DNA from 4 places in the Shewanella sp. GJ50-10 genome. Region 1 is predicted to be linked to each of the others. Evidence: predicted binding sites of a transcription regulator. Region 1 holds the regulator's gene; each other region holds the start of a gene.
The links. The regulator LexA, encoded in region 1, represses DNA repair genes until DNA is damaged. The targets are predictions, from matches to a motif close to TACTGTATNNNNATACAGTA.
Positions count from the first base shown of each region.

Region 1 (3,218 bases):
ACTGTCATTGCTAACATGCCAGTTTTTGGCGCGAGTAAACGACCTGTACGTGAACGTCCACCTTCAGTGAAGTACTCAACTGAATAGCCTTTAGCAAATAATTGGTCTAAATATTCTCTGAATACTGCGGTGTAAAGCTTATTACCGTTAAAGCTACGACGAATAAAGAAGGCGCCACCACGGCGGAACATCGGTCCTGCTGGCCAGAAGTTCAAGTTAATTCCAGCAGCAATGTGCGGTGGAACCATACCTTGATAATAGAGAATATAAGAGAGTAATAAGTAATCCATGTGGCTACGATGACATGGTACATAAACAATTTCGTGACCATCATGATGCAGCTTACGAACTTGCTCAGCACTCTTAATGCTAATGCCGCTGTATAACTTGTTCCATAGCCAAGTTAAAAAGCGCTCTGCAATACGAATCAGGTTATCAGAGTAATCGGCAGCAATTTCATCTAGATATTCAATGGCCTTTTCACGCGCCTTTTCTTCAGAAATCTTCTTGTTCGCCGCTTCCTCTTGAATCGCTTTAGTGATCGACTCAGATTTAAGTAACGAATTAAACATCGCTTGACGGTTTGGCAATTGTGGCCCCGTCATCACTTTCCGCTGACGTCGGAAATGCACTCGTGCAACACGAATTAACTTGTGAGCAATGCTGACATCAGTGCCGTGCTCATCAGCCATATAACGCAAAGACATCGCGTTTGAGAATTGAATAAAGTTATGACGACCTAAGAATAAAATCATTAGCCACTTGCGAAGCCAAGTCGGGTTTTCACGCTCGAATACGGCAGCGGTCATGGTGTCATCTTCTTTACCAGGAATACGTCCCCAATAAAGGCTAACTGGCACCAATTGAATATCTAACTGTTTATTCTTTTGGTGTAAGTCGAGTAATTTGGTGAAGTTGGCAACAAACTTCTCGCCACTATGGCGTTTGCCAAATAAAGGTTTACGGCCTTCAACACACACAATTCTTGGTGTGTTCAGCCCATCAATATCCAAACGCTCATAAGGACTAGGTAGATTGTACTTTGCAGTAATTTCATTTAGCGCCGCGATATCACTCAGCGACTCTGTCTTCATGACATAGACCACTGGTTTTTCAGGATCTAGGTTTAAGTCAGCGAACGGATCTTCAGGTACAACAACACTGTGCACCATTAGTTTCTGAATCCAACGCAACGATTTAGCAATGATAGAATCTGGTTTTAACATGAGTATTCGCATTATCAACAACGATTTATTGCGCATAGGATACCAGAATCTTGGTGGGATTCACTAACCTGCTTATATGTAGTTAACAATTAAGCATCAAACTGAATCCCCTTACGGCTAATTAGATAAGCAAATAACTCGCTTATTTATGCTTATCAAAAATAAACCACAGTACTGTATAAATATACTGTATCGACTAAAAACCGCATCATTTGTACATCAATGATAATTTAATCAAAATAAAAACCTTTTCAACCAAAATAACTTAAACTATTGATTTTAAATATATTTAAGTTAAACCAACCAGTTATAGATGAATTTTAATCGGCCTCATTCTTAAAATTCATTGGTTAATACTTGCGCGACCAAGGATACTGTATATAATGACAGTCACTGTATAAAAAAACAGGAATCAACATGAGACCTTTAACGCCACGACAAGCTGAAATTCTAGAACTAATTAAATGTAATATTGCCGAGACAGGTATGCCGCCTACTCGTGCAGAAATTGCCACTAGATTAGGCTTTAAAAGTGCTAATGCTGCTGAAGAGCATTTAAAAGCACTTGCTAAAAAAGGTTGTATCGAAATTATTCCTGGTACTTCACGCGGTATCCGCATGATTCAGGAAGAAGAGGAAGTCGAAGAAGGCTTACCACTAATCGGTCAAGTTGCCGCTGGTGAACCTATCCTCGCAATGGAGCATGTTGAGCAATACTTCCAAGTTGATCCTGAAATGTTCAAACCTAATGCTAATTTCTTACTACGCGTTCGTGGCGACAGTATGAAAGATATTGGCATTATCGAAGGTGACTTACTGGCTGTGCACAAGATGCAACAAGCCAAAAACGGCCAAGTTGTCGTTGCCCGTGTTGATGATGATGTCACCGTTAAACGTTTTGAAAAGAAAGGCAATGTTGTTTATCTGCACGCAGAAAATGAACAATATTCGCCGATAAAAGTTGATTTAACATGCCAGAGTCTCACCATTGAAGGACTTGCTGTTGGCGTTATCCGAAATGGAGGTTGGTTATGAACACATTATTAGGTAATGCTCCGCGTCACCCAGGTTTATGGGTAGATATGACCTCAGCCACAGCGCCTGTTAAGCAAGGTATTGAAACCAAACAAAGTGCTAATCAAGGCATCACTGAGCTAACCCAGTTATGCAGCCAGTTAGCAGTATTAAGTCAACAAGGCCGTTGGATTGTATTGATTAATCCACCACATATTGGCTATAAGCAAATATTGGCCAATGCCAATGTTCGTATGGATCGAGTATTACTTGTTCATACCAAAGATGAAGTTGAAACGCTTTGGGCAATGGAAAAAGCATTAACAAGTGGTACTTCCAGTGCGGTTATTACATGGACAACACCATTAGATGCTCGTGATAATCGTCGCATTCAGTTAGTCGCTAAAAGCGCTTTGGCACAAGGTGTGATCATTGAAGATGTAAATACTCACTTACATGATGAACATATGAGTGACAATACTTCAGCAGCACCATCAAGGTTAAATTTATCTGCTTTCCACTAACCGAATCTCTCTTGAAAAAGCCCTTCATTACTGTGAAGGGCTTTTTTTACGCCTTTTTTCAGCAAATTAGATGATAAAGTGATCTTGATCAATATTTAATCTCCAAGTAATGTAGTTAACAAGAGGCTAACAAATTGTTATCACTCTTGAGTTAATAAAACGATAAGAAGCTACAAAACGCTGTAAAAATTGTGCTGGTACCATGCGGTATAGAAAGCCTTGAATAAAAAGCGTCAATTTAAGAATTGAAAAGTTCAGTATTAGGTACAAGTGTGGCCACCATAACCCAATAAAATAATCGAGTATTGATACTCGCAGCCACCGTGTACTTTGAAGTGATCAAACTTTTTCGGGAATTAGAGAAGTTTGCATAGAGCAGAGTATTACTGTGTGACTTTTCCTTGTTGTTATTGCAAATCGCAATTGGCAGAGGAGTGGTCTTGTGAAGCGATTG
Region 1 covers NZ_JBVVSS010000001.1:4,241,320-4,244,537, forward strand. The annotation lists gene plsB (glycerol-3-phosphate 1-O-acyltransferase PlsB) at 1-1,226, opposite strand, end outside; gene lexA (transcriptional repressor LexA) at 1,644-2,261, shown strand; gene AC0L4E_RS17915 (cell division inhibitor SulA) at 2,258-2,764, shown strand; gene coxB (cytochrome c oxidase subunit II) at 3,207-3,218, shown strand, end outside.

Region 2 (3,218 bases), 2.4 Mb from region 1:
AGTAAATAGCTAACCCTACTATTTTAAGCAGTGGTACTAGAATACTGGCGGTGAAAACAATGATTGCAATCGGGAACATATCTAAATAGACCAAATGAACTATTCCGGTATAAATAGTGTCATAAGTGACTTTTCCCTGATTTGTGAGCATTGTTATAGGGTAAATATTTGCAGGTATAAGTAATATTGCTGCAGTAATCAAAAGTGCCCAACTTTGTTGTAAGCTAGCATAATTTCGTGGTTGTATTTTTGACTCACAACGACTGCAATGGGTTTGATTAATTGGGTTTATATTTCGACAAACATTACACAGGCACATGCCGACATCTTTGCCTTGTTGAGCAAATTTACTTGTCATGGACCATTCTCCACATGTGCTCTAAATTATATTCACGTTGTAAAAATAAAATAACTAAAAATAAAATACCAAAACAAAGGGTACCCATGCCCAAGTATATTTCAGCAAAATCAGAAAGATTGAAGGCAGCAACTAAGAACGAAATAACATAAATTTCTAACATTGATAATTGTGAAAGTAACTCATGATTTTTCAGTAGTCTTCTGTAAGTTTGTTGCCAGAAGGTGGAGTGAAGCCTGAGTTTAACAATTATGATTTGAAATAAAATAGATAAGATAAGCAAACCTGGTGCAATTACTGCTGAAGCAATGACTGCGATAGCAACAATCCAATAATCATGATTCCATACAGCGACTGCAGTTTCATAGACAGTTGTTGCTCTTATACTGCCCATGAAATGTATTTCTAAAACAGGTAGAAAGTTTGCCGGGATATAGAAAAGGATAGCGGCAATACATAAAGCAAGCATGCCATTAACCGAGCAGTACGGTACATCGTAAAGTGCCGTATGACAACGAGGGCATAACGCCCGGACATTAGAGGGCAGAGCACGTCGCTGTACAGCTAAATCACAAGAGCGGCACAATATTATGGTGTCTTGATCTAAATTTTTTGGCATATAAAAGCGTAAACCATCCATTTAGTAAATATGAGCAGCGAACTCCTGATGCAATTTGAGACATGTTTTATCGGCTATTTAGCCTTAAATATGAGCTCAATCTGAGTTTATTTGTCAGGATTCAAGTTACAATGAAATGAGATAATACCAGAATAATCAGAATACTTGCATCAGAAGTTAGTTATATGACACTCTATGCACTGTATATAAAAACAGTAAGAGGTTAATCATGGCGGTAATTACAAAGTTTGTCGTGGTCAGAGAAGGGGTGGAAAAGATGACGTTCACATCTAAAAAAGAAGCCGATGCCTATGACAAAATGCTCGACATTGCGGATAACTTAGTTCCTTTTATTACTAGCGCTGAGTTAAAAATTGACGAAAATAGTGTAGAGAAACTTGCATTTTATCTTGCATCTAATAAAGATGAACTCGCAAATTTACTCAAAGGCGTCGTAAAGGCAAAACCGTCAGCGGCGAAACCTGCGGCGAAAAAAGCCACTAAAAAAGCGGCAGCAGAATAAAATAATTGTTAGGAAGTAGAATGAAAGCTGAATTATATGACACCTTAAATCGACAAGTGCTGGCTTTAATGGACGGCGAAGACGACCTTATTGCAGGTATGGCAAACTTTTCGGCGTTGTTGAATGATAATTTAGACGATATCAATTGGGCTGGCTTTTACATTAAACGTAATGACCAATTAGTGCTGGGCCCATTTCAAGGAAAAGTGGCTTGTACTCGTATTGTTATCGGAAAAGGTGTTTGTGGTACAGCTGCAGCACTAGATCAAACTCAACTTGTTGAAGATGTACATCAATTTGAAGGTCATATTGCATGCGATGCAGCCAGTAATTCTGAAATTGTAGTGCCTGTGCACCATGGTAAAGATGTGATCGCAGTGTTAGATATTGATAGTCCTTCTTTGAATCGTTTTGATAAAGATGATCAAAAAGGCCTAGAAAACTTAGTTAAAAGCTTCGAATCTTGCTTATTTGCTTAATTTGCGACCAAATAAGCCAAATTGCAGGTCGCAATCGCTGACACGAGCTTTATAATACTGAGCTGCACGCATAACTATGTTCAAAATTTATTTACTGTAAATATGCAGGTAAGTAAGTTAATTTGTTAAGGCATGTTTCAATTGCTTTAGCAATCATGTAGGAAATGCTAATTTGAACGTTAAGCAAGACTCTGTTTAACGAAAGATAAACGACTGTAACTAGCTAAGATAGCTATAAACCAGTCCCCTTATATAACGTGGAAGTAAAAATGGAATCAACAGACAAGTTGACCGACACCAACGCAGTTTTAGCGTATTTATATGAAACATTTCCTTTATGCTTTATAGCAGAAGGTGAAACTAAGCCATTAAAAATTGGGTTGTTTCAAGATTTAGCTGAAAGGTTGGCTGAAGATTCTAAAGTAAGTAAAACACAACTACGTGTTGCACTTAGACGTTATACAAGTAGCTGGCGTTACCTTAAAGGTGTTAAAACCGGCGTTCAACGTATTGACCTTGATGGCCAAGACTGTGGCGAACTTGAACAAGAGCATATTGATCATGCTCAGCAGACCTTAAAAGAAGGTCAAGAAAAAGCTAAAGCTAAGCGTCAAGCACAAGCAGCTAAAGCAAATCCTAAGAAGCCTGCTAAAAAAGCACCTTCTTCAAAAGCGGCTCCTGTTAAGAAAGACCGTCCAGCAAAGGCTAAAAAGCCTGCTGCACCTAAAGTTAATTATGTCGCTGCAAAATTTGACGAGCTTAAACAAAAACAACGTGTTAGTGTCAAGTTAGGACAAAATCCTGTTGCTGGCGTTATCACTGATATCAAGAAAGAAGATGTCCATGTACAACTTGATTCTGGTTTAGTCGTTAAAGTACGTGCAGAGCATATTTTATTATCGTGATCATTTAAGGAGTAACTTGTTGATGCGAAAACTCACTTTGGCTGCGTCGATTGCCACTTTATTTGTCGGTTTTTCGGCTTGGGCAATTTCACCAACTATTCAAATCAACGAGTTACCTAAACTTGAGCAAGAGCCTCAACACAAGGTTGCGAGTAAGAGGGTAACGAATTTATTCACTCGTTCTCACTACCATCGCTTTGAGCTTGATGATGCTTTTTCCGAGTTGATTTACGACCGATATCTACAACAGCTAGATTTCAGACGTAACGTGCTTACCCAAGCAGATGTTGATAGCTTTAAACAATATCAGCATCTGTTTGACGATATGGTCAAA
Region 2 covers NZ_JBVVSS010000001.1:1,802,641-1,805,858, forward strand. The annotation lists gene AC0L4E_RS07500 (paraquat-inducible protein A) at 1-358, opposite strand, end outside; gene AC0L4E_RS07505 (paraquat-inducible protein A) at 348-977, opposite strand; gene AC0L4E_RS07510 (YebG family protein) at 1,207-1,500, shown strand; gene AC0L4E_RS07515 (GAF domain-containing protein) at 1,521-1,979, shown strand; gene proQ (RNA chaperone ProQ) at 2,249-2,884, shown strand; gene prc (carboxy terminal-processing peptidase) at 2,907-3,218, shown strand, end outside.
Region 2: AC0L4E_RS07510 (YebG family protein) is a predicted target of LexA. The motif match lies at 1,176-1,195, and genes of this name have one in related genera.

Region 3 (3,218 bases), 150 kb from region 1:
TCTTCAATTAAGGTACAAACCCAATAAATTTGTCGGTTATCGTTAAGTGCAGCTTGTTTTACCCGCTCTATCACCTGATCTCGGCGATTGTCACTGATTGCCACGGTCGATACGGGCGTTCGCCCAGGTGGTAACTCATCAATTACAGAGGTTTCTAAATCAGCGTAAGCTGTCATCGCAAGGGTGCGTGGTATTGGAGTGGCCGTCATGATCAATTGATGCGGATGAAAACCTTGGCTAACGCCTTTTTCACGTAAGCCTAAACGCTGGTGCACCCCAAAACGGTGTTGCTCATCTATGATAATTAATGCCAGTTTATTAAAACTAACTTGCTCCTGAAATATTGCGTGAGTGCCAATCACCATTTGGGCGCTACCATCAGCAATATCAGCTAGAGACTGTGTTCTTGCTTTGCCTTTTAACTTACCTGCAAGCCAGCCGACTTTAAGGCCCAGTGGTTCAAACCACGCGGCAAAATTTATAGCGTGTTGTTCGGCCAATAATTCAGTGGGCGCCATCATGGCAACTTGATAGCCGTTTTCAATCGCTTGCAGCGCGGCAAGTGCAGCAACAAGCGTTTTACCTGAACCCACATCACCTTGCACTAAGCGCATCATCGGAGTTGGCTTTTCAATATCTCGGGATATATCACTGCCCACTCGCTGTTGAGCGCCAGTTGGCTTAAAGGGTAAGGCTTTTAAAAACGGATTAAGTAATTGACCAGTAGCAGGCAAGGTCACTGCTTTATCAAGGTTATTACGTTGGCGAAGCTTTAGCATACTCAGGTTATGGGCTAGTAGCTCTTCTTGCACTAACCGCTGCTGGGCTGGGTGCATGCCCAGCTCTAAATCCGCTTGTTCAATATCGTGAGGCGGGCGGTGGATCAGATGAAGTGCACGGCCAATACTCATGTTATTAGGCTGCAATTCATTAGGTAGCAGCTCGGTGAGGCCGCCTTGGGTTAGTTTACTCAAGGCTTGTTCGGTTAGCTTGATCCAGCTGGCTTGCTTTAGGCCTTCAGTGGATGGATAAATAGGCGTAAGCGAGTCGCTCAAAGCAGGGTTTTCACCTTCTTTGATGATTTTGTATTCTGGATGGATGATCTCGAAATGGCGCTTGCCACGCTTAATTTCGCCATAGGCACGAATAATAGCGCCGTTTTGCATGCCGTTACGTTGGGCGACGGAAAAATTGAAAAAACGTAACGTTAGCATACCGCTGTCATCAGCAATGGTGCAGGTCAGCATGCGTCTGCGCCCGGGGACGATTTGGGTCGAAATGATTTCTGCTTCAACAGTGCCGTACATAGCAGGGTATAAACCAGCGATAGGGTAGATTTGGGTGCGGTCTTCATAGCGCATAGGCAAATGAAACAGTACATCTTGCACTGTTTTAATACCCAGCTTTTCGAGCTTTTCGGCGACTTTTTTAGCGACGCCTTTTAAGTCGGTTATAGGAACCTGATCCAATGGTTGCAAATCCACAATGCCTTTATATTGTCGTTGACGCTTTTATGTACTGTTTAGCTAAATCCGTATTTGAATAGCTAAATAGAGTTATCCAAAGAGTTATACAACTCACTATTCAGCGTTAATGGCTGCTAGGGACAATAGTACTGTAAATATATACAGATGTACGGCTTATCTTAGCAGAGTTTTAAAACAAGGCAATAATATTACCGTTTTGTCTGCTAAGCGACTCTATAACCAACCTTTTTGCTTAGCAATGCGGGCAGCATCGATACGATTGGTGGCATTTAGCTTACTGATGGCTTCTGACAGATAATTACGCAGGGTGCCTTCAGCAATAAAAAGCTGAGCGGCAATATCACTGGTGGATAAACCTTCGCTGGCAAGTCTTAGGGCTTTGCGCTCTTTATCATTTAGCGGGTCGATATCACCAATGGCGCTTATGGCAAGTTCAGGGTCGATGACTTTCTTACCCGACATTACTAGTTTGATGGCCGATAATAAGCTTTCGGTTGGCGCATCTTTCAATAAAAAGCCTTCAACCCCAGCGCTAAGTGCTCGCTTGATATAACCTGCACGTCCGAAGGTGGTTAGGATAATAATTTTAGTTTTATTATTCGATTCCGCTTGATGCTCTTGCAGCCACTGCGCCAGCTCAAGACCTGTATGTTGGGGCATTTCAATGTCACTCAGCAGTAAATCAAATGATTGCTGTTTTAATAAAGTCATGGCTTGTGCGCCATCTTCGGCTTCAGTGACTTCTACTTGTCCAAGCTCAGCGTCGTCTGTGAGGGTTAATAATGCTGAAAGTGCGCCGCGCACCATAGCTTGATCTTCAGCCAGCAAAATTTTCATTAATTTACGTCCTTGTTGGGTGTGACTTGCTCGTGCCTTATCTCGTTTGTGGTCACTGGCAGCGAAATCATAAACCGATAGCCATCGGCAATATCATAGTTAAATTCACCAGATAACAATTCCACTCGCTCCCGAATGCCTTTAAGGCCATTACCTTCAATGATTTCTTTAGTGGCGGCATTGTCGCTAAAGTTTATGGTTAATTGTTCATTGTTAGTTTCAAACTGCCACAAACATTGGGTCGCGTTGCCATGTTTAATCGTGTTATTGACCAATTCAGTGAGCATTAATCCTAGTTGGGATTCTACTAGAGTAGGCAAATTGGGCAGGGAGCCATTCACTTGCACTTCAATGCTTTGCTCTCGAAGTAACTCGGTTAATTGCTGAAGCGTATCGGCCAGTCCTTTATGTTTGTAGTCTGAGACCGTTTGGCGAATTTGACTTAGGCTTTCTCGGGCTATGTCGGCTAGCTGGCTAAGGTGCTCTTGAGCCAAGGCTAAGTTGCCAGTTTCAACTAACTTTTCTGCCAGCTGCGCTTTAAGGGCAATTGAGGACAAGTTGTGACCCATAATATCGTGTAAATCACGGGCAATACGTTCGCGTTCTAATGCGGTGGCTAGACTGGCTATTTCATCTTTTGATTGACGCTGCTGACGTCTAAAGCGTTCACTATTATGTTCGATGACACCAAAAACACCGACAATGAATACGATTAACATTCCATATAGCGGGAAGTAATAGCCCTGAAAACCAACCAGATAATCTAGCGTCCATAGCCAAACTGAGATGATGATAAAGCTTAATACCGCAGTGCGAAGCGAATAGAAAAAGCCAATAAAAAAGGCGGCAAAACTGAAAAATGAAATTGCGCCAGCAGTAAATGGTGCAGCAACG
Region 3 covers NZ_JBVVSS010000001.1:4,096,314-4,099,531, reverse strand. The annotation lists gene recG (ATP-dependent DNA helicase RecG) at 1-1,478, opposite strand, end outside; gene AC0L4E_RS17200 (response regulator transcription factor) at 1,701-2,324, opposite strand; gene AC0L4E_RS17195 (sensor histidine kinase) at 2,324-3,218, opposite strand, start outside.
Region 3: recG (ATP-dependent DNA helicase RecG) is a predicted target of LexA. The motif match lies at 1,614-1,633, and genes of this name have one in related genera.

Region 4 (3,218 bases), 1.5 Mb from region 1:
AGCGTTTTTTACTCCCCGCATCAGAACCTCTAAGTGTAGGCATGACAAATTGATTAAAATGACTCTCAAATTCTAATTCCAAATAACTTTCAATTTGATAATTATCGTTGCACGTTTGTCGCCATTTCTCGGTAACGAGTTTAGCGAGCCTTCTACCAACACAGTTTATATCTTCTATATGATGATCCACACCAAGCCAGACGAAGGTAGAATCTGTGTCGCCATAGATAACCTTATAACCTTCAGCCTCAATCCAGCTTTTGGTTTGCTTCATTATTTGATGACCACGCATAGTGATTGAGCTTGCAAGCTTTGCGTCATGAAATACACATCCTTTGGACCCTAAGACGCCGTATAACGAATTCATGATGATTTTAATGGCTTGAGACAGTGGTTTATCTTTATGGACTTTAGCCAGCTCTCTTTGCTCAGCTAACTTTGCAATTAATTGCGGTAATATAGGATTATCACGACTAAATTGAGCTTCTAAAAAGCCAGGTACAGTCTGTTCTGTCGCCTGATGTTCGGCTTCAATAAGCCCCTTGGGGTCGATTAAAAAAGTCCGAATAATTGAGGGATACAAACTTTTAAAATCGAGAACTAACACATCTTTATAAAAACCAGGTATCGAATCCATCACATAGCCACCTGGCGACTCTAACCCATTGCTTGCAGCTCTTGCTGGTGCAACATAACCACTTCGATGAAGGTGAGGTAAGTATAAATTATTGAAAGCAGCAACAGATGCGCCCACTCGACCAAACTCTAAGCCTGTTAGATTTGCTCTTTCTAGTGCAAAAGCGAGTAGTTGTGTTTTTTCAAAAATATCCCATACCAATCGACAATCAGTTAGATTATAAAAAGCTAGTGCAGGTTTATCGTTAGCAAATAAGTGACAAATCTCTTGGCCACGATTCTCAACATGGTCGATTGCTTTACCTTCATCAAGTAGATGCTGAGACACATGCTCTAGAGAATACCGCTCAAACTGGTAAAACGCCGCTTTAATCCAATCAATCCCATCGAGTACAACTCTGCCCGGAAGTAATAAGGTTTCAGGCCTGAATTTATCTTCTACTTTCCATGAAAGCTCGGTGCTAGCTCTTCCAATCAATAAAGGGATATTATGCAATTTACAGCGCTTATATAACAAAGCTAAATCAAACGTCACCACAGCCCAACCAATAATCACATCAGGATCATAATCATTAAACCACTTAATTAACTCATGGATTAATTCAACTTCGTTATCGACCCATTGGATGTATTCGTTTGAGACTGCATAAGCTTCAGTCTTTGTGTCGCCGCCTTCGTTATCAGCTAGCTTATTTATATCAAAGGTTGGCTTGCCCACCATTATCACTTTTCTATATATGTCACACTGGTTATCAAGTGCAGACTTGGAGCCATATAAACCCACAGAATAAAGCTCGCCTGTTGGGCTACATTCAAAATCTAGCGAAACCATAGATAACGGAATATCTAAATCAGCCTTTCTTGCTTTTGTCGCAGTATATGAAGGTAGCGAACGCTGCAAATGCGGAGCAGATACAATAAATTCAGCATCTAACGCGATAAAACGTTCAATTAAAAAACGTTGCTCCACTCTTATATCTGCTTCATAGATATCAATGCCTGCATCATTAGCAATCCTCAATAACTGCTTTTGTACCGTGGTTGATTTAAGGTAAATACATGACACTTGTTGATGACTAAAATTTTTAAGTTTTACCGGCTCTATGCGGATGCCTGAAGTAAAATGCTGCAGTATAAATACACTATCTGATTGTTTGCAAAAGCAAATAACTTCAGCTTGCTCAATCTCTATTAACGCAGGACCAGAAGCAGTTTTTAAAAAGTATTGCAGCAACAAACGACCATGCTGGTACTTAGCATGCCTAGTTAACACTCTACCTTCGACAGACGTTACAGTATGGTTAGAGTGCAAACTTACTGGTGATCGATTAGCAATAATCATTTATTCATCAACCTAATGACTTTTACCTGCCAAAATGAGACTTCGAGATATGCCAAATTAATCACCTTTAAAGTATGAGACTTATCTAAACCTTCGATTATTTATTCCGAACATTTAAAATCACTGTTATTATGTACAGCATATACCAGCCAATAAAGAATTAGTAAGTAAAGAATACTAATGGGTCATACATGTTAACGGATCATATCAAAACTCAGATCCGCACTATCTATAAAGATATTGCGACTGCTATGCCAAATTTTCGTTCTCGCAGAGAACAAAACTACATGGTTGCAGAAATCTCGAAGACGTTAGCAGGTGATTACGATAAACACAGGCGTATTATGGTCTGTGAGGCCGGTACAGGCATTGGTAAGTCACTTTCTTATATTTTAGGCACTATTCCACTGGCACTCGCCAGTAAAAAAAGGTCTGTATTGCTACGGCGACTGTAGCACTTCAAGAGCAATTGCTTCATAAAGATTTGCCCTTCTTTTTACAACAATCAGGTGTCGACTTTAAATTCGGCTTAGTAAAAGGTAGACAACGTTATGTTTGTCTAGCAAAACTTGCTGCGATGATAGGCCCTGAAGACACCTCACAAATGGCTATGTGGCAAACAAAACCAGATCAAAGCCAAATAGATTTACTCAAAGCGCTTCATCAAGATTTCCAAGAAGGGAAATGGAATGGGGAGATTGATACATTAAAGCAACCATTGCCAGATTTTTTATGGCAACAAATTTGTTGCGACAAACACAGCTGTCATAGACAAATGTCGAGTCATCACAACTGTCCGTTTCATAAAGCTCGAGAAGATGTAGAAACTTGGGACGTGTTAATCGTAAACCACAGTTTATTATTTGCAGATCTAGAACTTGGTGGCGGTGTTATTCTCCCCGAACCAGAAGACATGTTTTATGTTATTGACGAAGCGCATCATTTACCAACAGTTGCCAGAGACTTCTCCAGTGCTCAAGCCACACTGAGAGGTGCAAGTGACTGGTTAGAGAAAGCCTCAAAAACCTGTTCAAAACTACAAAATCAACTTAAGACGACTCATATCATTGCGCCAGTACAGGCGATGCTTGATCATATTGGCGATTTAGTTACTCAGCTCAATCAAGTTGCACATTTTTGCGATACACAGCCAAAGCTGTTTGCTAACCCTGAAACCCGATTGCGTTTTGAAAATGGTAAGTTACCTGAGTCTTTGCTAATTCAAGCAGAAAACTTAGCC
Region 4 covers NZ_JBVVSS010000001.1:2,714,831-2,718,048, forward strand. The annotation lists gene AC0L4E_RS11390 (DNA polymerase II) at 1-1,978, opposite strand, end outside; partial or broken gene dinG (ATP-dependent DNA helicase DinG) at 2,170-3,218, shown strand, end outside.
Region 4: AC0L4E_RS11390 (DNA polymerase II) is a predicted target of LexA. The motif match lies at 2,100-2,119, and genes of this name have one in related genera.